4 regions of the Alkaliphilus crotonatoxidans genome follow, and region 1 is predicted to be linked to each of the others. Evidence: riboswitches for the same ligand, from Rfam matches in the RefSeq annotation. Region 1 holds a riboswitch; each other region holds the start of a gene.
The links. Region 1 has a riboswitch for S-adenosylmethionine ahead of ACYQ1I_RS05150 (trans-sulfuration enzyme family protein). Riboswitches for the same ligand answer to the same signal wherever they lie in the genome.

Region 1 (8,195 bases):
ATTATGCCGATAACGGCCGTTAAAGTATTGATCAGCGTCATCCTTTGTTTTCCTCCCCTTGGAACTCATCTTAAAGATTGATAAACTGCCCATGGCCTAACAATATTTTGATAACTTCCTTCAGCTGCTTTTCTTTATCTAATCTTAATAGAATTTCATTTAATATAAAGTTATTTTTAGGCCCCGACGACGATACGCCCTCTTGAAAGCTTGCCTTGGTAACCTTTTCGTTTAATTCCTCTGGCGTGTAAATGGTATAGGGATCAACTTTAAGCTGGCTTGCCATAGCCTCTAAAATTCCTTCCATTATTTCGCCATAGGTAGCCCCCTTTCCTGCATCTGTTAAATGGGCCAGCCGGGGGATCAATTCTTCCATTTTTAAACGACTTAAGGGCATCCACTGGGGTAGCCCCAGCAGGGTAGCCAGATCCATTATACAGTTTTCCTTCAGACCTAAAAAATACTGAAAGGCCTGTTCCTCATCAATGACGCCGTCAAGGTAATATTCTTTTCCTCGAAGGCTCCGCATTGCCTTCATGGTATCTAAATATCCGAGCTTTAAGTTTTGTCTTGCCCTTTCGGTGGTGAAATCAATCATACTTCCCAGGGGTTCCCTGGGGGTTATGTAAATAACCTCTAAATCGGGAAAGTCTATTTTTTTCACCCTGCCCCTGGCCAAAAGGCGAACTGCAACCACCTTTCGATAGCCCCGCTGGTAAAGCATATCAATGGGCAGATTATTATAAAAGCCCCCATCGAGGAACAGCTTTCCGTCAAGCTTTTTAGATTTAAAGATGGGAAGATAGGATGATGCAATAAGGTAATCACCCATTTTTCCCATGGGAACCTCTTCTTTAAAAATTTCCAATGGTTTTTTATCGCTTAAACAAACGGTTACAAAGCCAAAATCAAGCTTCGACTGACGCAGCCTTTCTTCCTTTACGTGCTTGTAGACCAGCTCCTTTAGGGGTCTGGTATCTAATCCATGGCCCTTTATAGCTCTTTTCAGCTCATCCAATAAAAGCTGGAGGTTGTTTGAATTAAGCTCGTAATCTGCAATGATCTCATAGATTCTGTCATCAATATCTAAAACATGGTTTGGGGTCATTTCATACCAGAGGTCATAGGCCAAATCAAAGTCATCCTGAATCATTAAGGCCCCGTTCAAGGCCCCCACAGAGGTTCCCGTAATGCCCTGAAACTCTATATTAAGCTCTCGAAAGGCCCGCCAGGCACCGATCTGATAGGCCCCCTTGGCACCGCCCCCCTCAAGGGTTAGTCCCAGCATTCTGCTCCCTCATTTCATAATTGTTTTCTTTATATTATACACGTCAATCCATTTTTTAGGCATCAATCTGATAAAAGTCCTAAATAAAAACCTTGCTTTGATAGAAATGAGCCTCGAAATCATCTCGAGGCTCAAGCTTTTGTTACCTGTATATCAATCATAGCATAATTATATAAGCGGTTCAATGACCTCGTTCCCTAATGACCAGGCTGCCCCATTTAGCTGGCGGTAAGGGCCTGCCCAATGTCCTCTATAATATCCTCCGTTGCCTCTAAGCCCAGGGAAACCCGAATTAAATCATTGGTAATTCCCAGCCTTCGTCTTTTTTCAGGGGGCATGGCTCCATGGGACATCTTAACTGGATACGATACAATGGTTTCGACTCCCCCCAGGCTGACAGCCACTGCCGCAATTTTCAGGCTCCGCAGAAACTTTCTAACATCTTTAGTGGATTTCAGCCTGAAGGACAATACCGCCCCAGGCCCATGGGCCTGGGAAAAATGAATTTCTCTGTCCTGGTGATGCTTAAGCCCAGGGTAATAGACCCTTTCCACATCAGGGTGATTTTCCAGCCATTGGGCCAGTTTCTGGGCACTTTGCTGTTGATAGTCCATTCGAACCTTGAGGGTTTTGATCCCCCTTAGCAGCAGCCAGCTGTCCTGGGGCCCCAGAATGGCACCAAAGCCCCCCTGTATTCGCTTTATTTCTCTGGCCAGGGCTACATCCTTCACCGTCGCCAAGCCCCCCACCACATCGCTGTGGCCCCCAATAAATTTTGTTGCGCTATGCACTACAATATCGGCCCCCAGCTTTAAGGGCTGTTGCAGATAGGGTGACAAAAAGGTGTTGTCTACTATTACCAATAGTCCATGGGCCTTCGCCAGCCTTGAGGCCGCCTTTAGATCAGTTATTTTCAGCAATGGGTTAGAGGGGGTTTCTAAATAAAGGGCCCTGGTATTTGGCTGAATACTGCCTTCTATTTCCTCAAGCCGCTGGGCATCAATAAAGGTGACTTCAATACCATGGTTTTTTAAAAAGGTGGTACAGGCCCGATAGGTGCCCCCATAAACATCCTGACATACCAGTAGGTGGTCCCCCTGATTGAAAATTGAAAGGACCGACGATATGGCCGCCATGCCCGATGCAAAGGCAAAGCCAAAGGCCCCTCCCTCCAATTGAGCGATGGTTTCTTCAAGGGCTGTACGGGTGGGGTTTTCAACCCTTGAATATTCAAACCTGCCAAAGTGTTCAATATCCTCTTGATGAAAGGTAGATACCTGGTAAATGGGAACCCCCAGGGCCCCTGTGGCAGCATCTTTACTATACTGGTTATGGATTAGTTTTGTTTCAAATTTCATCTTCTCACCCCATTACCCTTTCCAGCTCTCGAATTAAATCCTCTGGTGCTTCGATCCCCACCGACAGCCGCAGCAATTTGTCGGTAATTCCCTGGGCCTCTAAAATATCCCTTGGTATGGCGGCATGGGTTTGGGTTAAGGGGTAGGTAATCAGACTTTCTACACCCCCAAGGCTTTCTGCAAAGGCGATGAGCCTCACTCCATTCAGTATTTTCTTTACATGATCGACTGATTTAACCGAGAAGGAAAGCATGGCACCAAAGCCTGTGGCTTGCTTTTTTGAAATTTCATAGCCGGGATGGCTTTCCAGGCCTGGGTAATAGACCCTTTCCACATTTTTATGGTGAAGCAGCCATTGGGCAATTTTCATGGCATTGTGCTGCTGCCTTTCCATTCTGATTCCCAGGGTCTTGATTCCCCGTAAAAGAAGCCAGCTATCGAAGGGGGCCAGCACCCCACCGGTGGTCTTTTGTACCTCCCTTAACCGATCGGCCAGGGGGCCTCCTTCCTTTATGACAATAAAGCCGGCCAGGGTATCGTTATGGCCCCCTAAAAATTTAGTACCGCTGTGAAGTACAATGTCGGCCCCCAGGCTAAGGGGCTGCTGACAATAGGGGGTTAGAAAGGTGTTATCTACAATCATTAGCAGTCTATTGGCCCTGGCAATTTCAGCAATGCTGTTGATATCCGAAATCTTCATCATAGGGTTGGTAGGGGTTTCTATAAAGATGGCCCGGGTTTTCTCTGTCACCGCCCCTTCTACTTTTTTCAAACAGCTTGTATCAGCGTAGGTAAAGCTCAAACCCCTTTTTACGCCTAATTCCTTAAACAATCTGTAGGTGCCTCCATATAGGTCGTCTGAAACAATTAAATGATCACCTGGCTCAAAAACCTCCATTAAGGCCGCTACAGCCGCCATTCCTGTAGAAAAGCCATAGCCCTCTTGGCCTCCCTCTAGAACTGCAACTGCCTTTTCAGCCTGATGGCGAGTGGGGTTTTTTTCACGGGAATAATCAAAGCCTGTGGAATCGTTAAAGCCCCGATGTCTGAAGGTGGCACTCTGGTAAATGGGAAAGCTGATGGCACCGGTTTGTAAATCATAGCTTTCGTCACCATGGACAATTTTGGTATCTAAGCTGTAATTCATTTTTTCACCATTCCTTTCTTTTTTCAAAATAAAAAAAACCCCTTTAAGATTAAAGAGGTTTCGGTTCCTCTCTTATCTTTTGGCCTTCGCCACAGGAATTAGCACCGGGCGTATATTCATACGCTGGTTGCCGGGTTTCATCGGGCCAGTCCCTCCACCGCTCTTGATAAGAGTATTGATATCATGTTATTTTTATAAATTATAGAATATTTTGACATGGGTGTCAATAAATTTTATACAGAATATAGCAGCCCCACCAGAATCGGAAGGGCAGCTATTATATGGCTAATATTTTTTATTCCTGATATAAGGCTGTAGATAGGTATCTTTCACCTGTATCAGGTAATATGACAACAATTACCTTTCCTTTGTTTTCAGGCCTTTTGGCAATTTCTGTGGCTGCGTAAAGGGCTGCACCAGAGGAAATACCCACCAGCAGACCCTCTGACCTTGCCACCCTTCTAGCGGCCTCAAAGGCTTCTTCATTTTTCACCTGGAAAATCTCATCGATTATGGATGTGTTTAAGATATCAGGTACAAATCCTGCACCAATTCCTTGAATTTTATGGGGCCCGGGATTCCCACCAGATAAAACCGGTGAATCAACTGGCTCAACGGCCACTACCTTTACTTCGGGATTTCTGGATTTTAAGATTTCTCCAACCCCGGTAATGGTTCCGCCAGTACCGACTCCACCAATAAAAATATCTACCTTACCGTCGGTATCCTTCCAGATTTCTTCGGCGGTGGTTTTTCGATGGATTTCAGGGTTCGCTAAATTTTTAAACTGTTGGGGTACAAAGGTAGGCTCCTTTAATTCCTTCGCCAGCTCTTCAGCCTTTTGAATGGCACCCTTCATTCCTTCTGCCCCAGGTGTCAATACCAATTCAGCCCCCAGGGCCTTTAATAGGTTTCTTCGCTCAATACTCATGGTATCGGGCATGGTTAAAATTAATCGGTATCCTTTAGCGGCAGCCACATAGGCCAATGCAATACCTGTGTTACCACTGGTTGGCTCAATAATAACGGTATCCTGTTTAATCAGTCCTTTTTCCTCTGCATCCTTAATCATGGCATAGCCAATTCTGTCCTTTACGCTGCCTGCCGGATTAAAGCTCTCGAGCTTGGCAACGATCTTTGCCTCAATCTTTTCCTGTTGATTGTAGTTAGCCAGCTCCAGCAAAGGTGTATTACCAATTAATTCAGTTAAGTTTTGTGCAATCTTTGCCATTAAACGATTCCCCCTTTTCATAATGCCTACTTTTCCTACTAAATTTATCGGATTTATTAATATTATTATATTTCATTTACGAATTTTGTCAATAATTTTTTATCAATTTTACCAATTTACTGTTATGATAGAGTTAGAAGATTTTTTTCAGCGAATTTGTTTATAGCAACTTAGGGTTATTTGTCCATTACTCGTTGACAAATGATGCCTATTCCATTAGTATATTGACTAAAGTTGATAAATATTAATAAAGGAGTGGAGAAAACTGAAAATATCTACAAAGGGTAAATATGGTCTGGTGGCAATGGTTGACCTTGCTCTGGAATGGGAAAAGGGCCATGTTCCACTCAACGTGATAGCTGATAGACAGGGAATTTCGGTTAACTACCTGGAGCATCTCTTCTCTAGCTTAAAAAAGCAGGGAATCGTAAAAAGTGTTAAGGGGGCACAGGGGGGCTACTCTTTAGCCGATCATCCTTCTAAAATTACAGTAGGTGATGTGCTCAGGGTCCTTGAAGGGGAATTGGTGGTGGCCGAGGAAACCCTGGAGGACAACCCCATTGAGCGTTGCCTGACTACAAATCTGTGGAATAAAATAAATCAATCTATCAATGATCTGGTTGATCAAATCACCCTGGAGGACATGAAAAATTATTATTTAAAGCAGCAGGATTATTTAATGTATTATATATAGGCCCATTAATGAAATAAGGAATAGTTGGCATCGTACCATTTACCTTTAAAGTATCCGCATGATGTGGGTACTTTTTTATTTTCCCAGAATCAATAGAAAAACAGCATTGCCTCGGCAATGCTGTTTTTCTATAATATTATCATTCTATTGAAAGCTACCGTTTTTTAGATCGTTAAAAACAGTCACCAATTATTGAGCAAGCTTTTTGTAGCCGGCATATCTTTCTTCTGCTTCTTTTTGAGCTTTATCAAACAGCTCTTCGGCTTGCTCTGGGAAGGCCTTCATTAGGGAAGCATATCGTACCTCTCCCATTAGGAACTCTTTAAAGGAAGTCTTAGGCTCTTTTGAATCAAGAATAAATGGATTTTTACCTTGCTCCTTAAGCTCTGGATTGAATCTGTATAGATGCCAGTATCCAGATTCTACAGCCTTTTTAGCCTGTTCCTGGGTCTTACCCATACCAGCCTTAATACCATGGGCAATACAAGGTGAGTAGGCGATAACGATAGAAGGACCATTATAGGCTTCTGCCTCTTTCATAGCCTTGATTAATTGGTTTTTGTCTGCTCCCATGGCAACCTGCGCTACATAAACATAACCATAGCTCATGGCAATCATACCAAGGTCTTTCTTCTTAGTCTTTTTACCTGAGGCTGCAAACTTGGCAATTGAAGCCGTTGGAGTGGCTTTGGAGGATTGTCCGCCTGTATTGGAGTATACCTCTGTATCCATTACCAGAATATTGATGTCTTCTCCTGAGGCTATGACATGATCCAGACCGCCAAAGCCGATATCGTAGGCCCAACCGTCTCCACCAAGAATCCATTGAGATTGCTTGATTAAATATTGTTGCTTTTCAAGGATTTCATCAACTATGGCATTACCCTTGGCAGCTTCCAGCAATGGAAGAAGCTTAAAGGTTGCTTCTTTAGATGCTTTTCCTTGGTCTTTATTTTCCAACCAGAATTTAAAGGCATCCTTTAATTCTGCTGAGAAATCTGCTTCCAGACCAGCCTTCATCAGATCTGCCAGTCTTTCTCTCATTTGCTGTGCAGCCAGGAACATACCATAACCATATTCGGCATTATCTTCGAATAAGGAGTTAGCCCAGGCTGGCCCTCTGCCGTCAGCATTCTTGCAATAAGGTACAGATGGCGCACTACCGCCGTAAATTGAGGAGCATCCTGTGGCATTGGCGATCATCATTCGATCTCCAAATAATTGAGTAATCAATTTAACATAGGGTGTTTCTCCACAACCGGCACAAGCTCCTGAGAATTGGAACAATGGTTGAGAGAACTGGCTTCCCTTAACGCTTTCAATATTTGTTAGGTGAGATTTATCAGTAACGGTTACCGCATAATCCCAGTTTTCCTTTTCTGCAACGATTTGTGGTTCGATTGGCTCCATTACCAATGCTTTTTGTTTAGCAGGACAAATATCTGCACAGTTTCCACAGCCTGTACAATCCAATGGGCTTACCTGAATTTTATATTGCAGCCCTTCAAATTCCTTACCCATTGCCTTTAAGGTCTTGAAGCCTTCTGGTGCATTGGCCACTTCCTTTTCGTCTAACAGAACCGGTCTAATGGCAGCATGGGGACAAACAAAGGAACATTGATTACATTGAATACAATTTTCTGAAATCCATTCAGGTACATGAACGGCAATACCACGTTTTTCATAGGCTGATGTACCTAATGGGAAGGTTCCGTCCTCTGCACCGATAAAGGCACTTACAGGCAGGTCATCTCCTGCTTGGGCATTCATTGGTCTTAAAATATTTTTAATGAAATCAGGCTCTTCCTTGGCAGCAGCAGCTTCTCCCTCAACAACACCGGCCCAGTCTGCTGGTACATCGATCTTAGTTAAGGCGTTTACACCTCTTTCAACTGCCTCGTAGTTCATGTTAACTACCTTTTCACCCTTCTTGCCATAGGAATCTACAATGGCCTTTTTCAGGTACTTAACTGCATCTTCAACAGGAATTACGTCTGCCAGCTTAAAGAAGGCTGCTTGACAAATCATGTTGATTCTTCCGCCTAATCCGATTTCACTGGCGATATCGGTGGCATTAATTGTATAGAAATTAATGTTATTTTGAGCAATATACTTTTTCATTGAAGCAGGCAGCTTGTCGCTTAGCTCTTCTGGAGACCAAATACAGTTCAATAGGAAGGTTCCGCCCTTTTTAAGGCCCTTCAGAAGATCGTATTGGTTTACATAGGCTTGATTATGGCAAGCAACAAAGTCAGCCTCATCAATTAAATAGGTTGACTTGATTGGCTTATGACCAAAACGTAAATGGGAAATAGTTACCCCGCCAGACTTTTTAGAGTCATAGGAGAAATAGGCTTGAGCGTACATATCGGTGTTATCACCAATGATTTTAATGGCACTCTTATTGGCTCCGACAGTACCATCTGAACCTAATCCCCAGAACTTACATCGAATAGTTCCTTTAGGGGCCACGTTAA
Region 2 (8,195 bases), on a different contig from region 1:
CTAATACCGATACAGGCTGTAACTGATTTTCTGGGTACTAGAAAATGATGGTCTGTCACTGTCAAACCAATTTTTTTATCAGCCTCCAACAGCTTTATTAGCTCTGGCTGCAGTTCAACCGAAAGGTCGCCATAGCCCGGACTGAATCGCCCCGTCAGATAGCTGCCAGGGGCGGCTCCATTTTTTATGACGGATTCTGCATGATCACAGAGTACCTCAATGGCTTCAGAAGCGCAGGCATCCAGTATCACCGCCCGGGTCATATCGGTATGCTGGTATCTTTTTATTTTCAAGTCAACCCCTACCCCCAGGGTAGCCGCCATCATAACGCATTGGCTACAGCCCTTGAGGTGTGAGGCAATGGCTGCGCCCTTAAGAATAAGCCGTGTATTCACCAGTTTAATCCCATCATTTTGGTGTTGAATTTGAAATGTTTGATATACATAGAAGGCCTTTGTAGCTTGCTCCATTTCTTCCATACAGCTATCGATCATTTGAGTCAGCTCCCGGTCAAGGGCCTGATCACGATAACCAAGGTATCTTAATACTTCTGATTTTCTTAGCTTAATTTTCTTCAACCCTCTTTCCCAAAGTCTATATGCTTGCTATATATTTAATTGAGCCATAATTTCCCTGGCAATTTCCGGCTTATTCATTGTATAGAGATGGATTCCATCTACACCATTTTTAATTAAATCTGAAACCTGCTGAGCCGCATATTCAATTCCTTTTTTTCTAAGGGTATCGGGCTGATGCTCATATCGTGCCAACAGCTTAATTACCCTGGCTGGTAAGGAGGCGCCACAAAGAAAAATCATTTTTTCAATTTGCTTTTTATTTAAAATAGGCATAATTCCGGCGGATATTTTACAATGAATCCCCTGCCCCCTCAATTGCTCTAAAAACCGATAAAATAGCTGGTTTTCGAAAAATAACTGGCTAATCAAAAATTCAACCCCTGCCTCTACCTTATCTTTGAGGCAGTCAATATCCTGATTGATGTCATCACATTCTATGTGACCTTCTGGATAAGCAGCTCCCCCTATTGAAAAATTTCCATATGCCTTTACATCCTTTACTAGATCTATTGCATATTGGTAGTCTTTAACCGGCCTTCCCTCACCGCTGATAGGCATATCTCCCCGCAGGGCCAGTAGATTTTCTATTCCTTTTTCCTGTAGCTGATCCAGCTTTCTTTTAATGGTTCCCTTTTCAGAATTGACACAGGTGAGATGAGCCAATGCCTCTATTCCATATTGATTTTTAATTAAGGATGCTATTTCAAGGGTTTGATTTCCTCCATTTCCCCCTGCTCCATAGGTTACACTGATAAAATCTGGCCCTAATTCCGTTAATCCCTCTATGGTTTTATAAATTGTGCCTATATCGTGATTTTTTTTTGGAGGAAAGACCTCAAAGGAAATAACTGGTTTCTTTTCATTGTATATATTGGCTATTTTCAATTCAATACCTCCCTATCATTTTCAACACGGTATTTTTATTTCCTGTCTTATGATCGATGGTTTTTAATTGTATAAAAAAACCACCTCTTTAGATAAGAAGCGGCAGCATGCTTTTATATATGCCTTTTACACAATCTCCTTATCTTTCAGCCATGGGCTGCAGGAATTAGCACATTTCCAGCCTGTCATAACAGGTTGGCTGTTGCCGGGTTTCATTGGGCCAGTCCCTCCACCGCTCTGGATAAGATTATTTTATTTATCGGTCAAAACAAATTACCTTCAATTGATTAGACCATTGAGTTATTCTGTAATAAAAACCCCCTTAATCAAAATATAAGCTTCCAGATCAATGCTATAAAAATTATTGTTATAGTGTATCATAGTTCTTTACAATTGTAAATACTGTTTTTATATAATTCTGACAATATCCCTGTCAAAAGAGAGGTCGACAGACGGGGAATCCCCTGGGGAATTCTTCCCCGTTCTATCGTTTCAGCTGTTGTTAATATCATTATTTTTCTTTTACCCCTGACATTCTCTTATATTCCTTTAGCTCTTCTTTAATATAGGGCAGCTTTAATAGTATTTTTTTGATTTGACTGACCGATAAGCGGGGAGCATTAAAGGAGTTATAGCCTGCCTCCAGGGAGTCGGAGAGGGTTCCTTGTACGTCATCATTATTACCATAATTCAAATCTCGATCATCGGGCTTTATTATATAATAATTTTTTAATTCTTCTGCCCTGGCCATTTCCTCGTGGGTTACCAGGGTTTCGTGATACTTTTCTCCATGTCGAATTCCTATAATCTTTGTGGCGGCCTCAATCTTAAAGATTTCCTTTATTGCTTGTGCCAAATCTGCTACAGTGGCGGCAGGGGATCTGAGTACAAAGATTTCTCCGTTATGGCCATATTTAAAGGCATGAATGACCAAATTAATTGCATCATCCATTGACATGAGGAATCTTGTCATCTGGGGATTGGTAATGGTTAGACATTCTCCCTGCTTGATTTGTTCCACCAGTCGGGGAACAATAGAGCCCCTGGTGGCCAAAACATTACCGTACCGTACGCAGCTAAGAAGCGTTCCCTTATTTAAATTCCTTGATTTAGCAATGATCAGCTTTTCCATCAGGGCCTTGGATTGCCCCATAGCATTAATTGGATATACTGCCTTGTCTGTACTGAGGCCTATTACCTTTTTTACACCGTTTTCTATGGCAGCTTCCAATACATTGTTTGTTCCTATGATATTGGTTTTTACCGCCTCCATTGGATTAAACTCACAGGAGGGCACCTGCTTTAAAGCAGCTGCGTTAAAGATGTAGTCTACACCCTTTGTTGCCTGATAAATGCTATTATAATCTCTAATATCACCAATGTAAAATTTGATTTTATCACTTTGATATCGAATTCTCATATCGCTTTGCTTCTTTTCGTCACGGCTAAAGATTCTAATTTCTTTGATACTGGATTTTAGAAATCTATTTAATACTGCATTACCAAAGGAGCCTGTTCCACCGGTAATGAGAAGGGTTTTTCCTGCAAACATTCTGATCCCTCCAAGTAATTGTTCTATCTTCTCTTTGATCCCCTACCCTATTTTATGAAAACAATTTCTAGCTTTCCTCCTTCCGATACCTGTATGATCTATTGAGTCTACTGTCTATTTGTATTTTATGAAGCCTGGAGGGAAAGGTACCTATTGGGCATAAAAAAACCCCCGGATTTATTTTTTATCCAGGGGATAACAAAGATTAAAATTGATATAGGTTTAAACCAACTTCATTACTAAAGGCCCGGTTAACGGTTCCTTCGATTGCCTCCACTAAAAGTTCACCAGTAGCACTGATTACAGCAGCGTTAAGATGTCCGCCATAGGTTTGATGATCTTTATCGGAAAGATTGATATGAAGATGAAGATATACTTCATCATTCATGGTCGAGATATTCCCTAAAAGACTGGTGATTTCATAATCGCCTTTAAGCTCAGTTGAATGGTACTCTTTTTTATCCACCTCAAAGAGCCCGATGGTGGCTTGATCAACGGCGCCAATCCCCTTTACCCATCCGAGGGTAATTTTTTGCTGTTGACAAAACTCCTTAAGGGTCGATACAATTTCTTCCCCTTTGTCTAAACGAATGACGTATTTTGTTCCAAACTGTTTAAATTCCATTATCTCACTCCTTTTGACCTGTTATATTCATTTTAACATTTTTGCTGTGGCTTATCCATTCCTTTCCTGTGAACAGGGCTTCTATACAGCTTTTCATATATAAAAAAGAAGCCCAGGGCTCCTTTTTCTATATAAATTATAAGCTTTTAGTTTCGAGGTAATTCTCTATCTCTTCAGCAGTAGACAGCTTCAGTACCTCTTCAGCAAGTTTTTGGGCCTCCTCAAGGCTCAGGCTTCTGATCAGCTTTCTGGCCGGAAGAATGGATAAGGGGCTCATGCTGAATTCATCTAATCCCATTCCTAACAGGATTGGTATCATTCTTTGGTCGCCGGCAGATTCACCGCACATACCAACCCAAATTCCTTCCCGGTGACCATTATCAATGACTGTTTTAATCAATCTTAACACGGCCGGGTTAAAGGGCTGATACAGGTGATGTATTTTTTCATTCATTCGATCTACCGCACAGGTATATTGGATAAGGTCATTTGTACCAATACTAAAGAAATCTACATGTTTTGCCAGCACATCACTCATCACGGCCGCCGATGGAACTTCAATCATCATTCCCACTTCTATATCATGTTGATAGGCAATGCCTTCCCTGTCTAAATCAGCTTTCACTTCATTTAGCACTTCTTTAGCCTCAAGAAGCTCTTTCAAATTGGATATCATTGGGAACATAATCTTCAATTTACCGTATACACTGGCCCTCAGTAAGGCCCTCAACTGATCTTTGAATATTTTTTGTTCCTTCAGGCATAGCCGAATGGCACGATATCCAAGGAATGGGTTCATTTCTTCCCCAATTTTCAAGTATGAGAGATTTTTATCTCCGCCAATATCCAGGGTACGAATGACAATGGGCTTCGGGTTCATCGCTTCCAATACTTGTTTATAGGCTTCAAATTGCTCTTCCTCACTGGGCAGGGTCTCTCGATTCATATAAATAAACTCTGTTCTAAAGAGTCCTACTCCTTCGGCATCATTTTTAATCAGGCCTGTTATATCCTGGGTAGTACCAATATTCCCTGCCAATTCTACCCGTCTGCCATCCTTCGTGATGCTTTCCTGACCCTTAATGGCATCCAAGGCTTTTCGTTCAGTAACATAGGCCTCTTTTAGCCCTTCGTACTTTTTGATTTCCTCCTTGGAAGGATTAACGATTACAGTTCCTCCTTCACCGTCTAATATAGCAAAATCTCCTGTCTTTAAGGCTTCAGTTATATCTTTTAAACCTACCACTGCAGGAATCTCCAAGGATCTTGCCATTATGGCCGTGTGGGAGGTTCTGCCCCCTATATTGGTTAAAAAGCCCATCACCCGTTCCTTATCCATTGTAGCGGTTTCAGAGGGTGTTAAATCATGAGCAACAAGAATAACATCCTCCTCTAAGGAAGCTAAATCAGTTTTCTTTTGCCCTGTAATTGTACGAATTACACGATCAGTTACGTCTTTTATATCTGCGACTCTTTCCCTCATATAATCGTTATCCATCGCTTCAAAAATAGCAATAAATTCTTCGGCTGTTTTACTAAGGGCATAGGCTCCATTAAGCCTTTCACTTTCAATTTTGTTTATTGTCCCTTGAATTAATTCGGGGTCATCCAATATCATTTTATGGGCATCGAAAATAGCTGCTTTTTGCTCCCCCAGCTCTTTTAATGCCTTTTCTCTAATCTGCTCAATTTCCTTTTTAGAAGCCTCAATGGCACCCAGAAACTTTTCTTTTTCCTGAGAAATATCTTCAATGGGTTCCTTTTCAAGGATAACGGGCTCATTTCTAACGACCAATACCTTCCCCAGGGCAAATCCCGGAGAAGCACCTGTTGCCTTTAACATTTTAACACCTCCAGCCTACTCGCCAAATTTTGTATTAAACAGATCAACAATGGCTGCCAGTGCAGCTTCTTCATCTGGCCCATTGGCAACAATTTTAATTTCATTACCTTTTTGCAGCCCTGCACTTAAAATATTCATAATTGATTTTGCATTAATTACCTTACCTTGATATTCTATATTAATATCTGATTTAAACTGAGCCGCCACCTTTACCAGCATTGCCGCCGGTCTTGCATGAATACCTGAGTCATTTTGTACACTAACGTTTTTTTCCATTTTATTTTCCTCCTTAACGAAATATACTAATTTATCAGCTTGGCAATGAGGCCAGCTATTGAATCATCACTACGTTTTCCTCGCCCCGCTTCGCCTGTGTACCTGCTTTAAAGGTAACGTGCTGGTCTTGAGAAAGATTTGTAAAGATGATTGGTGAAATAATTGACTTTGCATTGGTTTTAATTTCTTCTAAATCCACTTGAAGAATCGGCTGTCCGGCCTGTACTGAGTCTCCTTCGTTAACCAGAAGCTCAAAACCCTTTCCCTTAAGGTTAACAGTATCAATTCCTATATGAACTAAAATATCTAGGCCATCCCCAGCGGTAATACCAATGGCATGCTTAGTAGGAAATATGGTGGTTATGGTACCAGTCACCGGAGAAACCACTTCTCCATGGCTTGGTTCAATGGCAAAGCCATCTCCCATCATTTTGCTGGCGAAGACTTCATCGGGTACTTGATTGAGCTCAAGTAATTTTCCTTCTAAGGGGATTACAAACCCTTTCTTCCCGGTACCCTCCTTGCCTTCTATTAGCTTTTCGATCTCCTGCTTGAGCTTCACAGATTGAACACCAAATACGGCCTGTATATTACTTCCATTGGAAAATATCTCTGTGGCCCCCAGTTCTTTGATTTGCTCCTGGTTAGCCTGGACTATATCCTTAAGCTGAACCCTCAGTCTGGTTACACAGGCATCCAGGCCCAAAATGTTTTCTTTTCCCCCCAGAGCTTCTAAAATTTGTCCTGCTACTTTATCGTTTGCATTATGGATTACTTCTATGTCGTCTTTTTTCTTCCCAAGTCCAAATAACTTTCTAAGCAATAATATCATCTCCTTTTTAATATGATTCTACGTAAAAAAAGGCATGAACAAAAGCACAGAGACGGGGCCAATACCCTCCTAACCTATACTTTTACTCATGCCTGATCGTATCAGTAACACGTAAATCATATTTATTCTTAATAGCATATTAACATGAAACGTTTTCCTTGACAACACTTTTCTAATTTTTTAATATTTTTTGTCGATAAAAACCGTAAGGAGGGTTAGCATTATTTTGTACCCTCCTTACGGTTTTCCATACCGCTTAATTTATGGATATGAATTGCCATAAAGATTAGTTCTTCCTCTTTAATGGTTAATTTCAGAGCATTTTGTATCATTTTAGAAAGATCCCAGGCAATTTTGTATTCAATGGCCAGATCCTCCTTAAGCTTAAAAAGGCATGTATTGATCAGTTTTTCCTTTTTTTCAGCCCGATTTATCACACCGCTTAAATGCATCAAAAAGCGTTTATACTCAAAGGAATCCCTTTCCAAATGGATTCCCAGCCTTTCCTCCACATAGTGGAGCATTTTATTCATTACCATTGAATGTTCCAGGGCTCTGGTTTTGTCACCGGCTCCCATCCCACCGTGAAAATGCAGGGCCAAAAACCCAACCTCTGCCTCAGGGATATCCATATTCAGCTTTTCCTTCAGCATCATAACTGCCCGTAGGGCAAGGCTATATTCCAGGGGGTACAAAAGCTTTGTTTCATATAGAAAGGGATTGACAATTTCAACGCCCTCTTTAAGCCTTTTGATGGCGAAGTTAATGTGATCAATTAAGCCTATATTAATACCTGCACTTAAGTCCTGACCAAGCTCTGCCTCCACCAGCTCGTTGATTTTTTTGCAAAGCTCAATAATGCGAGGGTCAACGGTATCAAAAAAGCCGTCATATTCATCATCCTTTAATCCCTCAAGGGAAATAAACTTCTGTTCTATTTCCTTAAGGCTGTCAAGGGTATCGCCTTTTTTTCTGCCAAAGCCGATACCCTTTCCTACAAACACATAGTTATTTTGTTCATTTTCAACTAAAACTACATTATTACTGAGAATTTTAGTAATGACATATTTATCCACGGTACCCCTCCACAGTCTTTTAATCTGCTGCCCCAATGCCTTTCATCATTTAAATGATAAGGTAGTGGGCTTTAGTGTTGCCTTCTTGCAAAGTCAACAAACCTAAATTTATCCGGTCGGTGTCTTGATTCCGTATATTGAAAAAGATTTCCACTTTCTAAAAAAATATGATTTTTAACGACAACGATCATATTGTAGTTGTCAAAATCCAAATACCTTTTATCCTCTTCACTGGCCTGTTGAAGGGTTATTTCCTTCTTAGCAAAGCTAATTTTAAGACCCAGGCTATTTTCAATATACTCATAAATAGAATCTTTGCAGATTTCCTCTGTCAATTGGGGTACATATTGTTGTAACAGGTAATCCTTATCAAGGATAATTCTTTGATCGCCAATTTTTCTAACCCGAATGACCTTCCATAGGGGTTCTTCTTCAGAAATTTCCAGTTGCTTGCTTAAATACTCATCGGGGTAAATCTGCTCCAATTCTTCAACAATGGTATTTGATTCCACTCCCAATCGCTGAGAT
Region 3 (8,195 bases), 160 kb from region 1:
GGAAGAAGAGAATACTGGTGGGAAACAGTTCGCCGTGCCGTAGAATATAACTGTAGCCTGGTGGCCACCACAAGGGAAGAAGCAGAGAGGCTATTTGACAATGTATATAATCTTAAACAGTTCCTTTCCGGTAGAACCTTTTGGGTAGGAAACACACCCGTTGCAAAGCATTATCCCATGGCGAACTATAATTGTTCCTTTTTAACGCTGGATAGCTTTGATTCCTTTAAAGACCTATTTTATTTACTGATGATTGGTTCAGGGGTAGGGGCAAGAATTTTAAAGGATGATGTAGCTCAAATTCCCAAGGTTAGAGCAGATTATGAAATTATCCATAAAGACTATTCCCCTGTTAATCCTTCAGAAAGGGAAGACAGTACCAGCCTGGAGTTTTTCCATAATAATACAGTAAAGATAACAGTAGGTGATAGTAAGGAAGGCTGGATTCAATCCTTAGATTTTTATTTTAAAATGATCTATAGCAATGAGTATAGAAATATTAAAACCATTATTGTGAGCTACGATCATGTCAGACCCAAGGGAGAGAAGCTAAAAACCTTTGGGGGAACCGCCAGCGGTCATGCCAGCCTGAAAAATATGTTCTATAAAATAAATAAGGTAATTCAAAAAAGAGGTTTTATTGAGGAAAGTAAAAGATTTAAGCTTAAGCCTATTGATTGTCTGGATATTGCCAATATTATCGGGGAAAATGTAGTGGTGGGCGGCGTAAGGCGCACCGCAGAAATGATCTTAATTGATGGTGATGATCAGGAATGTATAGAAGCAAAATCAAATTTATATAAGCAAATAGACGGCCAATGGATTGTAGACAAGGATATTATTCATAGACAAATGAGCAACAATTCCATTTATTATACCGAAAAACCCACAAGGGAACGGCTCCATTGGCAGATGGAAAAGATGCGTTATTCCGGAGAGCCTGGCTGGGTAAATGCCCAGGCGGCTTCTAAGAGAAGACCCAATATGAATGGGGTGAACCCCTGTGGAGAAATTCTATTGGATTCCAACGGGCTATGCAATTTAACCACCATTAACACCTATTCCTTTGTCAGGGCAGATGGAACACTGGACGAGGAGGGGCTTTTGGAGGCTCAGCGGCTTTCAGTACGGGCAGGATATCGTATGACCTGTGTTGAGCTTGAGCTGCATCATTGGGATGCTGTTCAACAACGTGACAAACTGGTGGGCTGCTCCCTTACAGGGTGGCAGGATATGGTCAATGCCCTGGGACTTTCTGGGGAGGAGCAGGCTGTACTGCTAGAAAAGCTCAGAAAAACTGCTCATCAGGAGGCAGAACGTTATGCCAATGAAATTGGGGAAAATAAACCATTGTTGATTACCACCGTAAAGCCTGAGGGAACATTGAGCCAGCTGCCCACAGTTTCCAGCGGAGTTCATTATTCCCATTCCCCCTACTATATTCGACGAATTAGAATCAGCTCCCATGACCCCCTGGTTAAGGTATGTGAGGAGCTAGGTTATCCGGTTTACCCTGAAGTGGGACAGGATTGGGAAACCTGCGCCACCAAGGTGGTAGAATTTCCGGTTAAGGCGCCGGAGGGGAAAACCAAATACGATGTTTCTGCCATCGAGCAATTAGAAAACTACAAACTTTTTATGAAGCATTATGTGGACCATAATTGCTCCATAACCGTTCATGTCAGAAACCATGAATGGGAGGCTGTAGAAGAGTGGGTGTGGAATAACTGGGATGATGTAGTGGCCCTGTCCTTCCTTTCCTTGGAGGATAATTTTTATAAGCTGCTGCCCTACGAGGCCATAGATAAGGAAACCTATGACAAAAGAATTAAAGAAATGAAGCCCTTTATTCCTTCCTTGATTACCAAGTACGAGAGGAAGGAAGTAGAGGTTGAAATTTTAGATAACGATAACTGTGAAAATGGTGTTTGTCCCATTCGGTAATTGTAAAACCGAGCTTGACTCTTTTAAGAGAAAAGCTCGGTTTTAATTTGCCAATTTCATATAGCTTCGTTGTCGTCAGCCCCACATTGCCCAATGTGGCTTCCTACTCTGCTTTACCCTTGGGAAAATTTGCTACAGGCCTTATCTCGCCATTCTAGTCAAAAAGGATTAATGCCATAAATTCTAAATCTACTGTTCCTGTATTTTCAATGGAATGAGCTTCACCATTTTTTGTATAAACTAAATCCCCTGTAGCCACGGGCTTCAATATACCGTTATCATCCACCACACCTTTACCGGCTAAAATATAATAGGCCTCAAAATCTCCTTGATGTTGATGATTCCCTACCGAACAGCCTGGCTTGAGGGTCATTCTTGCGTACAGGCGTCCCTTATTGGCAAATTCCTCACCTTGAAGCAGGTGGGTGATTTGTACCGAACCCTTTCCGTTCATCATTGCTTCCCTTACTTCATTTTTTAATTCATGGGGTTTTTTAATCATCGAATGTTCCTCCAATTATTTTAATATTTCCTTCATATTAAACAACAACATTATACCAAAAAATTTAGACAATGATAATGGCATGTCCGATTGTTTAATATCAATAACAACCCCTATTAAACCTTTGGTTTAAAATTCAAAAAAAAGAGGCTTGATAAAAGCCCCTTAGCCCTTATTCCCCAAGTAAAATTAGTCATCTGTAGGCCCATTGATCCTTTCACAGTTATTTAGGCGATGACACCACAGGCCAGCCTTTTGCCGGAGGCACCTGAAGGCTGAGTACGATAGTCATCAGGATTTTGATGAATAATGAGGGCTTTGCCAATTACATCCTGAGGTTTAAAACGATCAGTAAAGAAGCACATCCGAGCATAACCATGGTTTGAAAACAGTACGGGGAAATCCCCTGCATGGTTACCGTGGGGTTGATTATCAGGATTCCAGTGTTCCCCTGCAGCCATAAAGGGTTCATTTGGGTCACCTACCTCACAGGTACCATATTCATGTATATGATAACCAAAGGGGCCAATAGGCGGCTGGTCACCAACAGCGGGCTGAAAGGGAGGGAGTCCTTCTACATAGGTACAAACCTCTGTTCCACCCGCCACATCGTAAAAGTAAACAACGCCTCTTATGCCTGGGGCCAGAGGCCCCCCTTTAATATGGGCAGAGGGAATATATAAGCTGGGGTAGGGCTGGTAACCAGATGGGTAATACATTTGATTCATTTTAAAAGCCTCCTTTACACTAAAGATACATATACTATCTTTCTAGTATATTCCAATGGGGTGTGTTAAGATGATTAAAAGAGAGAGATTTTCGCAACCAAGGAGGTCTTTTTATGGGTGATGAACGATTACAGGACAAAATTGTTGAACTGGAGAGTATAATTGAAAACCTAAGCTATGGTATTTACATTACCGATGGGGAAGGGAATACCCTGCGGGTAAATCCTGCCTACGAGGCCATGTCAGGGTTAAAGCAGCAGGAGTTAGTCGGAAAAAATATGGTCACCCTGGTAAAGGAGGGATATTTTTCTGAATCCGCCAGCTTAATTGTCATTAAAAGCAAGGCACCAGCGACTGTGCTTTATCGGGTAAAGACCGGTAAGCATCTATTGGCCAGAGGAATCCCTGTTTTTTCACCCTCAGGAAAAATTATCAGGATTGTCAACAGTGTTTGGGATATCACAGAGCTTTTGAATCTTCAGGCCCAGCTTGAACGAAATAAATCTATGGTCTCTTCGCACTACCACGATGTGAATATTATGCCCGATGACGATTTTGTATGCCAAAGTAAGTCAATGCAGCAGGTTATTGAAATTGCCCTGAGGGTAGCTGCTGTAAACTCAACCGTTCTAATTTTAGGAGAATCTGGAGTCGGAAAAGAGATCATTGCTCGATTTATACATAATGCCAGCAACAGGGCAGGAGAGCCCTTTATCAGGGTAAATTGTGCTGCTATTCCAGAAAACCTGATAGAATCTGAATTGTTTGGATACGAAAAGGGCTCCTTTACAGGAGCATTACGGGAAGGAAAGGCAGGTTTGTTTGAGACCGCAGCAGGCGGCAGTATTTTTCTCGATGAAATTGGTGAAATGCAGCTTCATGTACAGGCCAAGCTGTTAAGAGTGTTGCAGGATATGGAAGTGACCAGAGTGGGGGGGGTTAAGCCTATTAAAATCAATGCCCGGATTATTGCGGCAACCAATCAAAATTTGAAGGAAATGGTTAAGGAAGGAAGATTCAGACAAGACCTTTACTACCGGCTAAATGTGCTGCCCATAATGATTCCTCCCCTAGCGGAACGAGTAGAGGATATCGAACCATTGGTCATTTTCTTTTTAAGCCGTTTTAATAAAAAGTATCATACAGAAAAAACTATAACAGATGATGCCATGCAATTATTAAAATGCCATGCTTGGCCTGGAAATGTCAGGGAGTTGGAAAACTTTGTTGAAAGAATGGTTGCCATTAAGGCAGAAACGGTAATGACGAGGAAAGACATTGAGGAATTATTGATGAGTCACCAAAGAGATGAAGAAAGACAAAACCGAAGATTTACGCTGAAGGAGAATCTTGAAAGAATTGAAAAAGAGATGATTTTTGAAGCGATTAGTAAATATCGTACCACGAGAAGGGCAGCCGAGATCCTGGGAATAGACCAATCTACCTTGGTGAGAAAAATGGCTAAATACAAGAAAAAGTGATGTCATGGTGCATCAGATTGATGTAAATTCGCATCGACGAACGACCCCTGTTGAAGCCATAAAGTATCAATTTGATGCAGTATTGCATTTTAACTTCTATTAAAGGGCTTTTTTAGCCGATATAGATGATTGCCTAAGGATTAAGCTATGTTTCAATATTATGAAGACAGAAGCCGGAGGAAAGGATATGGTTCATTAAATAGAGTAATGATGGCACCATATTTGCAATAATATATAGCAGTGTGATTTACATGAATGTAAATGGTTTAACAAATATTGAAGGGAGGAGCAGAAGTTGAGCAAAGTTATCAGTAAAGAAGAGGCCGTTAATAAAATTAAGGATGGAATGGTTTTAATGATTGGGGGCTTCCTGGCAAATGGAACACCAGAAGAAATGATTGATGAAATTTTGGCGACGGGAAAAAAGGATTTTACCATTATTGTAAACGACACCGCCTTTGCAGACAAGGGGGTTGGAAAGCTGGTGGCCCATCATAGAGTCAAAAAAGTCATTGCATCCCACATTGGAACCAATCCTGAGACCGGAAAGCAAATGCATGAGGGGAAACTGGATGTTACGCTGGTTCCCCAGGGAACCCTGGCGGAGCAAATTAGGGCAGGGGGAGCAGGGCTGGGAGGAATTTTAACCCCTACAGGAATTGGAACGGATGTTGAAACGGGTAAAGAGAAGATCACAGTGGAAGGAAAAACCTATTTGCTAGAGCTTCCCCTTCGGGCTGATATAGCCCTCATTAAAGGCAGTAGAGTAGATAGGGCTGGTAATATTTACTATAATCAATCTACAAGAAATTTCAACCCCATAATGGCTACTGCAGCAGATTTAGTCATTGTTGAGGCAGAGGAAATCGTAGAGGTGGAAGAAATTAACCCCAATGACGTCATGACTCCTGGAATATTTGTAGATATGGTAGTAAAAGGGAGGGATTAATGATGGATAGCCGAGAGTTAATAGCAAAAAGAGTGGCAAAAGAATTAAAGAACGGTGACGTGGTGAATTTAGGAATTGGTGTGCCCACCATGGTGGCGAATTACATTCCTGCTGAAATTGATATTATCCTTCAGTCAGAAAATGGTTTTGTGGGAATGGGGCCCAGTGCTGCACCAGGCATGGAAGACCCTGATTTGGTTAATGCAGGTGGGACCCATGTCACAGTTAAAAAGGGAGCCGCCTTTTTTGATAGTGCCATGTCCTTTACCATTATTCGGGGAGGCCATGTGGATGTTACTGTCCTGGGGGCCCTGCAGGTGGATGAAAAGGGAAATTTGGCCAATTGGATGATTCCTGGAAAAATGGTGCCAGGCATGGGTGGTGCCATGGACCTGGTGGTGGGAGCCAAGCGGGTCATTGTAGCCATGGAGCATACGGCTAAGGGAAAGCCCAAAATACTAAAACAATGTACCCTTCCCCTCACAGCCCAAGGACAGGTAGATTTAATCGTAACAGAAATGGGGGTAATGGAGGTTACTGAGCAGGGGCTGCTGCTGAAGGAAATTGCACCGGGGCTAACGGTGGAGGCAGTGATGGCAGCTACAGAAGCAGAGTTAATCGTTTCAGATGCTCTGACCCAGATGAAAGTATAGTGGATGAGTAAAAATACCAATCAATGGGCTAATCTTGTTGTTACATATTATGGATCCTTACTTTAATGATATATCAGACCCGATGATTGGCCTCGGTATCAATATAAGATTCTTGACATACAGTTAAATTTAAAATATAATAACTCTAATTTCATAACATTCTATTGAGAGCGGTGGAGGGACTGGCCCTATGAAACCCGGCAACCTGCTTCGGCGAGGTGCTAAATCCTGCAGCATGCCCCAGGGCATGGCTGAAAGATAGATGAGTCATTATGTTTTTGAAGCCTCTTCTGTCGCAGAAGGGGCTTTTTTAATAGATTAATTAGATTAGGAGGAATTAAGTTGCCCATCAAGATACCCGATGACTTACCGGCAGTAGAAGTCCTGTCAAAGGAAAATATTTTTGTCATGACCCAAAAGCGTGCCCTCACCCAGGATATACGACCCCTTAAGATTGTTATCTTAAATTTAATGCCAACCAAAATTGAAACAGAAATTCAATTACTTCGCCTATTAAGCAATTCTCCCCTTCAGGTGGACATTACCCTGCTCAATCCCGGCAGTCATCGTTGCAAAAATACATCAGAGGAGCATCTGTTTAAATTCTATAACACCTTTGAGGATATTCAAAGGGAGAAGTTTGATGGAATGATTATTACAGGCGCCCCAGTAGAGCAGCTTGCCTTTGAAGAGGTAAACTACTGGAAGGAACTGTGTGAAATTATGGACTGGAGCTTGTCTCATGTTTTTTCAACCCTCCATATATGCTGGGGAGCCCAGGCAGCTCTGTACCATCATTACGGTATTCCTAAATATCCATTGAAAAAGAAGATGTTCGGTGTTTTTTCCCATCGGGTTCACGAGAAGGACAATAAGCTCTTTCAAGGCTTTGATGATCTGTTTGATGCTCCCCATTCACGTTATACCGAAACAAGGGAGGAAGATATACGGAAGATTAAGGAGCTTAAGCTATTGTCTGATTCCGAGGAAGCCGGTGTCTATATTGTTTCTGCCCATAAGGGCAGGCAAATTTTTATTACAGGCCATTCTGAATATAGTGCCTTAACGTTAAAAAATGAGTATGAGCGTGACCTTCAAAGGGGCATGGCGATTGAAATACCCCGTAACTATTTTCCGAAGGATGATCCTGGTCAAGTGCCCCTGGTCAGTTGGCGCAGCCATGCCAATCTGCTTTTTAGTAATTGGTTGAATTATTATGTGTATCAAGAGACACCCTATAATATTATCGAGATAAAATAATGGTTGCCATTTATAGGCTTATTTGCTATAATTTACGAAAGTAAAATGGCCATAAAAAAAGCATGGCGAATACGAAAAACGATCATGACGGGAAGTAGTAGATGATTTATTGATTAAAGAGAGCTGTCGGTTGGTGTAAGGCAGTATCAAAAATCCTTGAACTGGTCCCTGAATCACAAGGGTGAAGGAATAGTAGCCTTTGTCGGCATAGACCGTTATCTATTGAAGTGAATCTCCTCATATATTTTTATGATGGCGATTAATTAGAGTGGTACCGCGACCCTTCGTCTCTAAACAGAGATGGAGGGTTTTTTAATTGTGAACTTTAATAATAAGGAGGGCTGACTTTGAAACAATATGAACCTAAAGAAATAGAAAAAAGATGGCAGCATTTTTGGGAGCAGCATCAAACCTTTGTGGTAAAGGAGGATATCGATAAGCCCAAATATTATGCCCTGGTGGAATTTCCCTACCCATCGGGAGAGGGGCTCCATGTAGGGCATCCAAGGTCCTACACAGCCCTTGATATTGTTGCAAGAAAAAGACGCTTAGAGGGGTACAATGTACTCTATGGCATGGGCTGGGATGCCTTTGGCTTACCAACGGAAAATTATGCCATTAGACACCAGATTCACCCGAAACGGGTTACTGAAAATAACATAGCAAGATTTAAGAAAC
Region 4 (8,195 bases), on a different contig from region 1:
CTGACTGTAAAATCACCACCAATGTTAGAGTCGCCATAGCGATCTGTTACGGGGCTCTTTGCCGTAATGGTACAGCGGTTACCTGCCAGCAGACCTGTCCCTACGGCGGGGCCCACTCCAAAAATCAACACATTTTTTTCGGAAAGGGCATCATTTATTATTGCCTCAGAATCATACAGGATCTTGGTATTAATTCCGATTCCACCGATGTATTTTTTTCTAATGTCAGGGGTAATTTCCTGTCGGGTAATTTTTTCATTGGTAAGATCCACATAAACAATATGATTATCCCTTGTTTTTTCCATTATTCTTTTTCTCCATTTTCAAATATTCTCAAGATAAAATTTTATAACTACTTGTAATATTCAGTTAATTTTATTCCCGCATCTACCATTTTTAGTCCCCCCTCATCCCTTAGGCATTTTTTACTATAACCTCCGGGGCCAGAGGACTAAAATTCTTCTTTAACCTCTTGATTTTGTTATAATTAAGAAAAGTCCAATCTAAATTAATTGTCTTGGAAAACTTAACAACAGAATCATCCAGACTCACTTCAATAAAGCTCTCGATGCCCATGGCAGCAATTTTTTCAATGGCCGTTTTCCAATACATTCTACCTGTCATGTTTTTAATTAATTCCCTTTGTAAATCCGGAGACTTTTGTAATATGCTATGATCAAAGCTTGATATAATTGGTATTTCACAATCATATACATCAAGTTCCGATACAAATTTTACAAAGGGCTCAATTCCCTTGGCTGCAAATTGTGAATGAAAGGCATAGGGGGCATTGACCTCCTTGACCTTTAAAGCACCCTTTATTTCTGACAGCCCCATGACCATATTAACTGCTGCTTCCATACCTGATATTACAATACAGTATTCGTTGTTTTCACTGCCTATCTCCACCTGCCCCAGTAGATTATTTTCTCGAATTATTTCCTCTACATCATGGCAGGTTAAGCCAACGATAACAGCCATGGCTTCATCCTCTCTGTTAGCCAGCTTAGGATATTGATAAATTGTTAAAAGCATATGTAAGCCAGCTTCAAAGGAGATTGATTTACCACAGGCCATGGCTGTGATTAATCCCATACTGTAACCTAGTAAAATGGCGGGTTCCATCCCTAGACTTCGATAACGCTGATAAACGATATAGTCACAGGTATATATGGCGATCCAATCAGTGAACATCTTGTCATGGCTGGTTTCAGCAGCATTAAATAAATAATTCCACAAATCCATATTTAATTCGTGTCGAACAACGGAGCAATAATAGTTCAGAATCTCCAGCTGTTCTTTGTCAAATCTAGTAATTAGTTTTTGATATTCTGCCCCAACTCCTTGAAATAGAAAGGCATGACGATCTTGAAGCATCGTTTCCATCTTGTCACCTCACTTTGTCTTAATATAGTATTACTTAGATTATGTCACACGATATCGCCAGATGCAAGTAATAATTTAATTTATTTTAACATTTTTATATTTAAAATATATTACTTAGTACTTATTACCTAGAAGATTTTTGTATCATTTTTGAGCTAAAAAAATAATGATTATCATCATTAATTCATTGTCAATAGTCCTGCTGTTTCAGTATTTTGAATTAACTCCTGTACTTCCCTATATTTAACAACCAATGGATATTTTAACATTATGATCATTTTACCTTTAAAATCATTGTAATTGGTTAATTAGATGTTATAAACATGTTAATATTTATACTGTTACATATTTACGCTTATTTGTTTATCTATAGTATTAAAGCCATCGAAGCACCCCCCTTGGAATTCTTCAATGGCTTAAAACTACGCATATTTATTTACTTAATTTTACACGCTGATCAATAAGCCTTATTTATTTTTAACATTATCTGACCTATTGATCCTGGCAAACATCAATCCAAGTGGCATTGGTCAATTGCTGTATTTCCTCTGGCGTTATTTTTAGGGCTGAATACCGGGACCCAGCTGCAGGATAAACGTACTCAAAATCCTTGATGGATTGGTCAATATACACATCTAAAGGCCTTTCAAGGCCGAAGGGACACAGTCCTCCCACAGGGTGACCCGTAACAGCTTCCACCTCCATATGATTTAACAGCTTTGCCTTAACCTGAAAGTAACGCTTGTATTTTCTATTATCAATCTTACCGTCCCCCCGGGCTACAATTAAAATATTTCGATCCCTTAACCGAAAGGCCAGGGTTTTGGCAATGAAGGCAGGCTCTACGCCGATGGTTTTGGCGGCTAAATCTACCGTGGCGCCGCTTTCAGCCAATTCAAAAACAGGATCAGCTAATCCCCTTTCCACAAAAAAACGTCTTACATTTTCTACACTCAATTCTAATCAGCTCCTCATCTTTCGGTTTTATACATAAAAGCTATTTCTATGTATAAAAAAAACCCCTTTCTTATGAAAGAGGAATATTTTTAGTGGTGGTTTTCCCCTCTCATCTTGCGAAATATTCCGCAGGAATTGGCACCGCTGCTTAAAATTCAAGCCGGTTGCCGGGTTTCATCGGGCCTTTTCCCTCCACCTCTCTGGATAAGAGTACTGCTAATTAAATTATATTATTTTGATTTTAATGGTTATTAAGGCTGTTGTCAAGCATTATTTTCATATTGTACCGTTATCTATGATTCATTTATGATAATATATTATTATACGTCAAATAATTATGTCCCAAATGATCGTTTCTATATTAGATTTAGGTTTATTAAGGTTACCTAAAATCAAGGTCTTACAACAACACTTTTTTAAATTAAAGTTTAAGCTCGCATCAGGCTTCTGGTGCTATGTTAAAACTTTTTTGGGGACATTTTCCAAAACGCTTGACACAATAATATACGTATCTAGAACTCAAAAAGCATTATGGGACTATAAAAATAGTCCCCAAGTCAGTTAGAAACCCTTAAAAAAGCGTAATACTTGATTTTAGCTATAGAAATTCCATATCACCAGTAACGCTATTAAGATACCTAACATCACCATCGATAAAATCGTCTGTCGCCTATTCCCTTTAGACGAATTGTAGGTATTTCGCTTTACCACTAAAAATAGCATCGTAATAAAGGCCAGTACTGTAAAGATAAGGTTGATGAAAAAATGTATTTTTATCTCATCATAGCTTCGGTTGTTATCCATCACCATACGTGCGCTCAGTAACAAACAGTTACCTACGAGGGATATTCCTATAAAATTCAGCAGACCAAAATACATCCGCCCATTTTGAAAAGAAATTCTATTCTTCTCTTTTCTAACAAGGCTACGTATCCATTGAATAAGATGAATCAACAACATCGTGATAAAATATAGCCCACATAGGGCGGCTGCAACAATGTATAGGATTAAAAAGGGCGTTGTTCTCCCTGCAGGAAGGGGCAGATAATCTGAGACCACTGAGGAAATTTGTATTACGCTGCCATTTTCCACCTGAAAATATAATTGAGGGATGGGATCAAACATAGAGCTTCCAGAAGCTTTACGATACACATTGGGTGCCGTTTGGATGTATTCAGCAGTCTCTGTCATTTGACTGACTTGAATTCGATTTTCTCCAATAGCCTCGACCTTTAAAGGGATAAAATAAGGATATAACTTAGCTACACTATGCTCTGGCCGTCGCGCCATCAGATATTTTCCCTCTAAGAGCTTTGCACCTAAACCCGTTCCTTCCATAGGGGTAATTGCTCCCCCCCGCTCTACAAGTGCCTTCGGTAAACCATAGCATAGATCGATTTCTCCCCCTTGATTCGTTAAGACAATTACTGCAAATCTTTCCTCTGGTACAAGATGGAAATTGCTTGAAAAGGCGATAGTATTACCTCCATGGGTTAACCCTCGTTTTTCCCCTGGGTACTCCCAAAAACCATGGGCAATATCTAGCATATTTTCGTTGGGCGTATAGCTTTGGGAAAGCATCTTATCTAAGGTTTCTCGTTTTTGAAATAAGGGGGTCTGCTCCTCAGGGAGAGGCATTAAGGCCATTGCAAAGGCTGCTAAATCTTCAACGGTGCCATTGGCAGCACCGCAGGGGTACAGTGACATATAGCTCCAAGAGGAGAGGCTAAACGCCCCTTCTCCCTATTACTCCTGGAGTGCTTACTGCTGGTATTGGTATTGATATGGATATACCACGGGATGGCTCCATCACCAAGCCCCCGCCATTTACATTGAATCTTCCTGTAAAATTTGGCCTTTTAAAGTTAATATCATAGGTCTTCATGGCCTGCTGATTGGCTTGTCCCCCGGTTTGGTTGATCATCATAAAGGGGGCAATTACTATTGTTTCTAGTGATGCCAGCAGCATTAGCCCTTCTTCTACCTTGGCTAGCTTTTCGTCATCTCCGCCTAATGCTATATCTCTTAATGGGTTAAAGGCTTTTGTTTCTAAATCTCCCTTTGATGCATAGTTTATTTCTTCTATTCCTTCTCTTAGCTTTGATGATGCTGCTGCTACTAATCCCAAGCCTGTTAATCCCGTGGCTATGGTGAGCCCTGTAACTGCTACTGAACCTATGGTTAACGCTGTGGCACTGGCTCCCAATGCTACGCCTATTGCTGGCACCATCATGGCTCCCACGCCTCCTGTTAATGCCACAAACATGCCTACTGCCGCTACCGCGGCCAACCCCAACACCGCTGCCCCTAGTATCTTACCCCAGCCTAGCTTTTTCCTCTTTTTTACTCCTTTATGTAGCACTCATGGTTATACATTTAGTAACTACGTATCCTTGCCCAGCACCTTTAAAGCAAAAGGAGTAATAATAAATGGAGTTCATTACCATTAATTTTTCTATATTTTATTTTACTACAAAAATATTGGAGGAAGCAAAAGAACCGTCCCCTCGCTTCTGTGTTAAAAAACTAAGAAAAACCTTGAAAAAGTTGTATCCACTTCAGCGGAATGTGAGCCCTATCACATTCGCAAAAAAAAATGGTCACATCAGCCGAAACTATGTGACCTGTAAAATATCCTACTACTTTGGGAAACAATCTTCAAAACTTTTTTTCGTTAGCTTGCCAAAATACCTTAGCAATATTTCTTTGATCTTTGAATTTTCTTCATAATACAAACTTTCAATTATGGCAACACCGATTAAATTTTTTGTTTCTTCATCGCCATTTGCAAGCATATCTTCAACAAAAACAAAAATAGTTTTTAGTTTGTCCTCATGATAACAATTAGCTTTATCCAAAATGAATTTCACAAATACAGATTCATAAAATACATATGGAAGATCTTCGTAATCATCAATATTTTCCTCATAAACTTTTCTTAGTTCAGGAAATTTGTTTATTAAATTACTTATAGCTTCTTTGTATTTGTACATAAACACCCTCCTATTGACCTTTTAGTGCATTGGTAATGTCCTCAATTAAAGCATTAACAACTGACTTGTCATAATCATTTAAGTCTCCAGCCCTTAATCTTCTTTGTAATGCGTTTAAATAGTCGTTAAGTTTTTGAGTATGGAATTTTCCATGTGTAGGAAGACCAGTTTTAATTTCATTTCTAACGGCATCCATTGTAGTTCCATTACCAATAGTATTAGGTCCACCTTGACCTTTGTATAAATCATTTACAATATTCTTTAATTTTTCGTTCGAAACATTGGGCTTTTGATTTATATCAATGTTAGGCGTTCCCTCATTTCCCTTATCATCCCCATTACCATTACTCCCACCATTATTCGCACTATAGGCAATCGTCAAATCTGTCATCTGTTGCCCTGTTAAGACTACTCCTGATGCGTTTACTGCTAGTTTTGGTATGGACATGGATATGCCGGAGGATTGGCCCATTACTACGGCTCCGCCATTTACATTGAATCCTCCTGTGAAATTTGGCCTTTTAAAATTAATATCATAGGTCTTCATGGCCTGCTGATTGGCTTGTCCCCCGGTTTGGTTAATCATCATAAAGGGGGCAATTACTATTGTTTCCAGTGATGCCAAAAGCATTAATCCTTCTTCAACCTTAGCTAGCTTTTCATCATCTCCGCCCAGTACATTATCTCTTAATGGGTTAAAGGCTTCGGTTTCTAAATCTCCTTTTTTAGCATATTTTAGATCTTCACGTCCTTCTCTTACCTTTAATGACGATGCAATTCCTAATCCCAGCCCTGTTAGTCTCATTCATCAGATTTGTTTTGATCTTACATGACCTTCCTTTTTTTAAAAAAGAAACCACGAGACAATTAAACTACAGAATTATCTCTAAGGTCTTGTTTATTAATTAAATATCTACAGTGACCATTGTTAGTGGTATGGTTGGCTAATTTTTGTAGCAGTAAGCGTTATATTTGTATGCACTCTAGATTTTGATAGAATCGAATGTATTGCAATATAAAATTTTACGTAAATTTACATAGAAAATCTTCTAATATTTTTTTTGTTGCAATTCCAGCATTTTCAATTCTCTCCTTGATATCGTTTATAATGGACGGATTTGACGCAACGTACTTATGTCCATTTTCATTATCAAATGCTCTTAACGTATCTACACACATATTAAATAATTCTAAGTCATCTACAGTTATCAACTTTAAAATGATATTTAGTTCCTCAGCAATTATTTCGTTATCAAGACAGTAAATAAGTTTTCTTTGCCATTCTAATGGCTTAGTTAAAACTTGTTTTGATAGTTCTTCCCAATCACTAGCAGAAAACTGCGATAACATTTCTTGAGCAACAGAAAAACCATCATCATACCATGAGTCAATCGTTACATCTTCTAATAAAAATTTGTCTAGTTGTTATACACTAAAAATCACCTCATCGTAGATATAGTAATTAAAAGCCTGATGGTTTAGGTGCATTAACTCTGTCTGTTGGATACACAGATATTATGACCTTAAATTTTTAACTTTACAATTTTAAATACTCTTCATATAAAGCTAACAACTCAATTCCTAGATTATTTGAGTAATCCCAAGAATCAATAATCATTCTTTGATAACTAGGCATAAATTTACTGCTTGATAAATTTTGTATCATACAATTTACTTGCTCTTTTATTATTTCTAGTTGAGTAACGTTGCTAATACTACCAGAACCACTTCTATGTGCGTTTATCTCATTATCTATTTCTAATAATACTTTATCCGTTTTTTGTAAAAACAGACTTGGTTTTATGGGATTAGATCGTTTAGATTGTTTATATACCATTGTGTTTCACCTCCTATGTATTGAGAACCAAATTGAAACTGCGGTGCTGCATTTCCTTTTAACATTACTGTACCTGGATTCACTTGAAATTGCTGTATACCAGTCATCTTATTCCATTCTGGTGGTAGTGCTAAATTCTGACGGTTCGTTAATGGATTAAATGTCTCAAATAAATATCTACCTTTTGCATTAGCATTTACCCCATCATAAAACCTTAATCCGTATGTACTATCGCCAGCTACATCCATTTTAATTGTCCTTACATCAAATGACTCTAATATTTGTTTTCTATACTGTCTAGGCACACCTTGTGATTTTAAATATTCCGATGCCTGCTTAACACCTGAGTATGTATCTTGAGTATTAGCCGTTCCCCCATTTCCCCTCATCTGATTTCCAGAAAATTGAGAGCTCTTATTTTCCTTCATTGCCTTCTCGTTGGCGCTGGAAGCTGTTTTTCTCGCTTGTTGATAGGGTTGGGCAAAGCTAATTTGCAGCATGGCTAAAAACATCATACCCTGTTGAAATGTTGCGTAGTTCTGTTCATCCCCTGCAAAGGCCAGGTCTCTTGCAAAATTGAAGGATTCTGTTTGGGTATCTTCTTTAAAGCCATGGGCTATTTCTTGCACTCCTTCGGCAGTATCTGACACGGCCATTGCTCCCATCACTGCCACTGATCCTATGGCCACCACCTTTGCGGCAACTACTGTAGCTGTTACTAATCCTGACCACTCCCGTGGCTGCGGCTGCCATGGTTCCTACTACCATGGCTCCTGCTACTATGGCTGGCAGCATACTTACTACTGCTACCGCTGTCAAGGCCAATACGCGGTCCAAAATTTTTTAAGTCTCATGCAGCAATAGAACCGCTCCCTTGACACTATTAAAATTGGAAATTTTCACTATTACAATCGTTATTTTCTATACCAATTCTTTCAAATTATTACATTGCTACTATACATTGTTGTCTGCTAATCCAGTATTACACTTTCCTTTTTATCACATCACCTTAATTGCCACGT

Region 2: linked by a shared signal. The riboswitch ahead of metF (methylenetetrahydrofolate reductase [NAD(P)H]) and the one ahead of ACYQ1I_RS05150 (trans-sulfuration enzyme family protein) in region 1 are both predicted to bind S-adenosylmethionine.
Region 3: linked by a shared signal. The riboswitch ahead of metA (homoserine O-acetyltransferase MetA) and the one ahead of ACYQ1I_RS05150 (trans-sulfuration enzyme family protein) in region 1 are both predicted to bind S-adenosylmethionine.
Region 4: linked by a shared signal. The riboswitch ahead of ACYQ1I_RS13500 (YbaK/EbsC family protein) and the one ahead of ACYQ1I_RS05150 (trans-sulfuration enzyme family protein) in region 1 are both predicted to bind S-adenosylmethionine.

What each region holds. Positions count from the first base shown of each region.
Region 1 covers NZ_BAAHXS010000004.1:541,514-549,708, forward strand. Annotated here, with positions in the region: gene cls (cardiolipin synthase) at 1-41, opposite strand, end outside; gene ACYQ1I_RS05140 (patatin-like phospholipase family protein) at 71-1,288, opposite strand; gene ACYQ1I_RS05145 (trans-sulfuration enzyme family protein) at 1,507-2,646, opposite strand; gene ACYQ1I_RS05150 (trans-sulfuration enzyme family protein) at 2,651-3,820, opposite strand; SAM riboswitch class I at 3,863-3,966, opposite strand; gene cysK (cysteine synthase A) at 4,089-5,024, opposite strand; gene ACYQ1I_RS05160 (RrF2 family transcriptional regulator) at 5,296-5,718, shown strand; gene nifJ (pyruvate:ferredoxin (flavodoxin) oxidoreductase) at 5,908-8,195, opposite strand, start outside.
Region 2 covers NZ_BAAHXS010000006.1:574,714-582,908, reverse strand. Annotated here, with positions in the region: gene ACYQ1I_RS14820 (methionine synthase) at 1-578, opposite strand, end outside; gene metF (methylenetetrahydrofolate reductase [NAD(P)H]) at 606-1,463, opposite strand; SAM riboswitch class I at 1,600-1,711, opposite strand; gene ACYQ1I_RS14810 (hypothetical protein) at 1,841-1,975, opposite strand; gene ACYQ1I_RS14805 (polysaccharide biosynthesis protein) at 1,975-3,015, opposite strand; gene ACYQ1I_RS14800 (PPC domain-containing DNA-binding protein) at 3,221-3,640, opposite strand; gene ptsP (phosphoenolpyruvate--protein phosphotransferase) at 3,777-5,483, opposite strand; gene ACYQ1I_RS14790 (HPr family phosphocarrier protein) at 5,499-5,759, opposite strand; gene ACYQ1I_RS14785 (PTS sugar transporter subunit IIAB) at 5,815-6,582, opposite strand; gene ACYQ1I_RS14780 (PRD domain-containing protein) at 6,813-7,667, opposite strand; gene treR (trehalose operon repressor) at 7,739-8,195, opposite strand, start outside.
Region 3 covers NZ_BAAHXS010000004.1:384,787-392,981, reverse strand. Annotated here, with positions in the region: gene nrdJ (ribonucleoside-triphosphate reductase, adenosylcobalamin-dependent) at 1-1,944, shown strand, start outside; gene ACYQ1I_RS04470 (cupin domain-containing protein) at 2,099-2,446, opposite strand; gene ACYQ1I_RS04465 (superoxide dismutase family protein) at 2,674-3,174, opposite strand; gene ACYQ1I_RS04460 (sigma-54 interaction domain-containing protein) at 3,288-4,655, shown strand; gene ACYQ1I_RS04455 (CoA transferase subunit A) at 4,951-5,604, shown strand; gene ACYQ1I_RS04450 (3-oxoacid CoA-transferase subunit B) at 5,604-6,257, shown strand; SAM riboswitch class I at 6,416-6,522, shown strand; gene metA (homoserine O-acetyltransferase MetA) at 6,600-7,517, shown strand; T-box leader at 7,593-7,812, shown strand; gene ACYQ1I_RS04440 (class I tRNA ligase family protein) at 7,865-8,195, shown strand, end outside.
Region 4 covers NZ_BAAHXS010000006.1:299,979-308,173, reverse strand. Annotated here, with positions in the region: gene ACYQ1I_RS13510 (aldehyde ferredoxin oxidoreductase family protein) at 1-305, opposite strand, end outside; gene ACYQ1I_RS13505 (ACP S-malonyltransferase) at 415-1,386, opposite strand; gene ACYQ1I_RS13500 (YbaK/EbsC family protein) at 1,879-2,343, opposite strand; SAM riboswitch class I at 2,450-2,554, opposite strand; gene ACYQ1I_RS13495 (serine hydrolase domain-containing protein) at 2,938-4,050, opposite strand; gene ACYQ1I_RS13490 (hypothetical protein) at 4,070-4,705, opposite strand; gene ACYQ1I_RS13485 (DUF7674 family protein) at 4,983-5,336, opposite strand; gene ACYQ1I_RS13480 (hypothetical protein) at 5,347-6,141, opposite strand; gene ACYQ1I_RS13475 (hypothetical protein) at 6,360-6,686, opposite strand; gene ACYQ1I_RS13470 (hypothetical protein) at 6,874-7,173, opposite strand; gene ACYQ1I_RS13465 (hypothetical protein) at 7,137-7,823, opposite strand; gene ACYQ1I_RS13460 (hypothetical protein) at 7,777-8,010, opposite strand.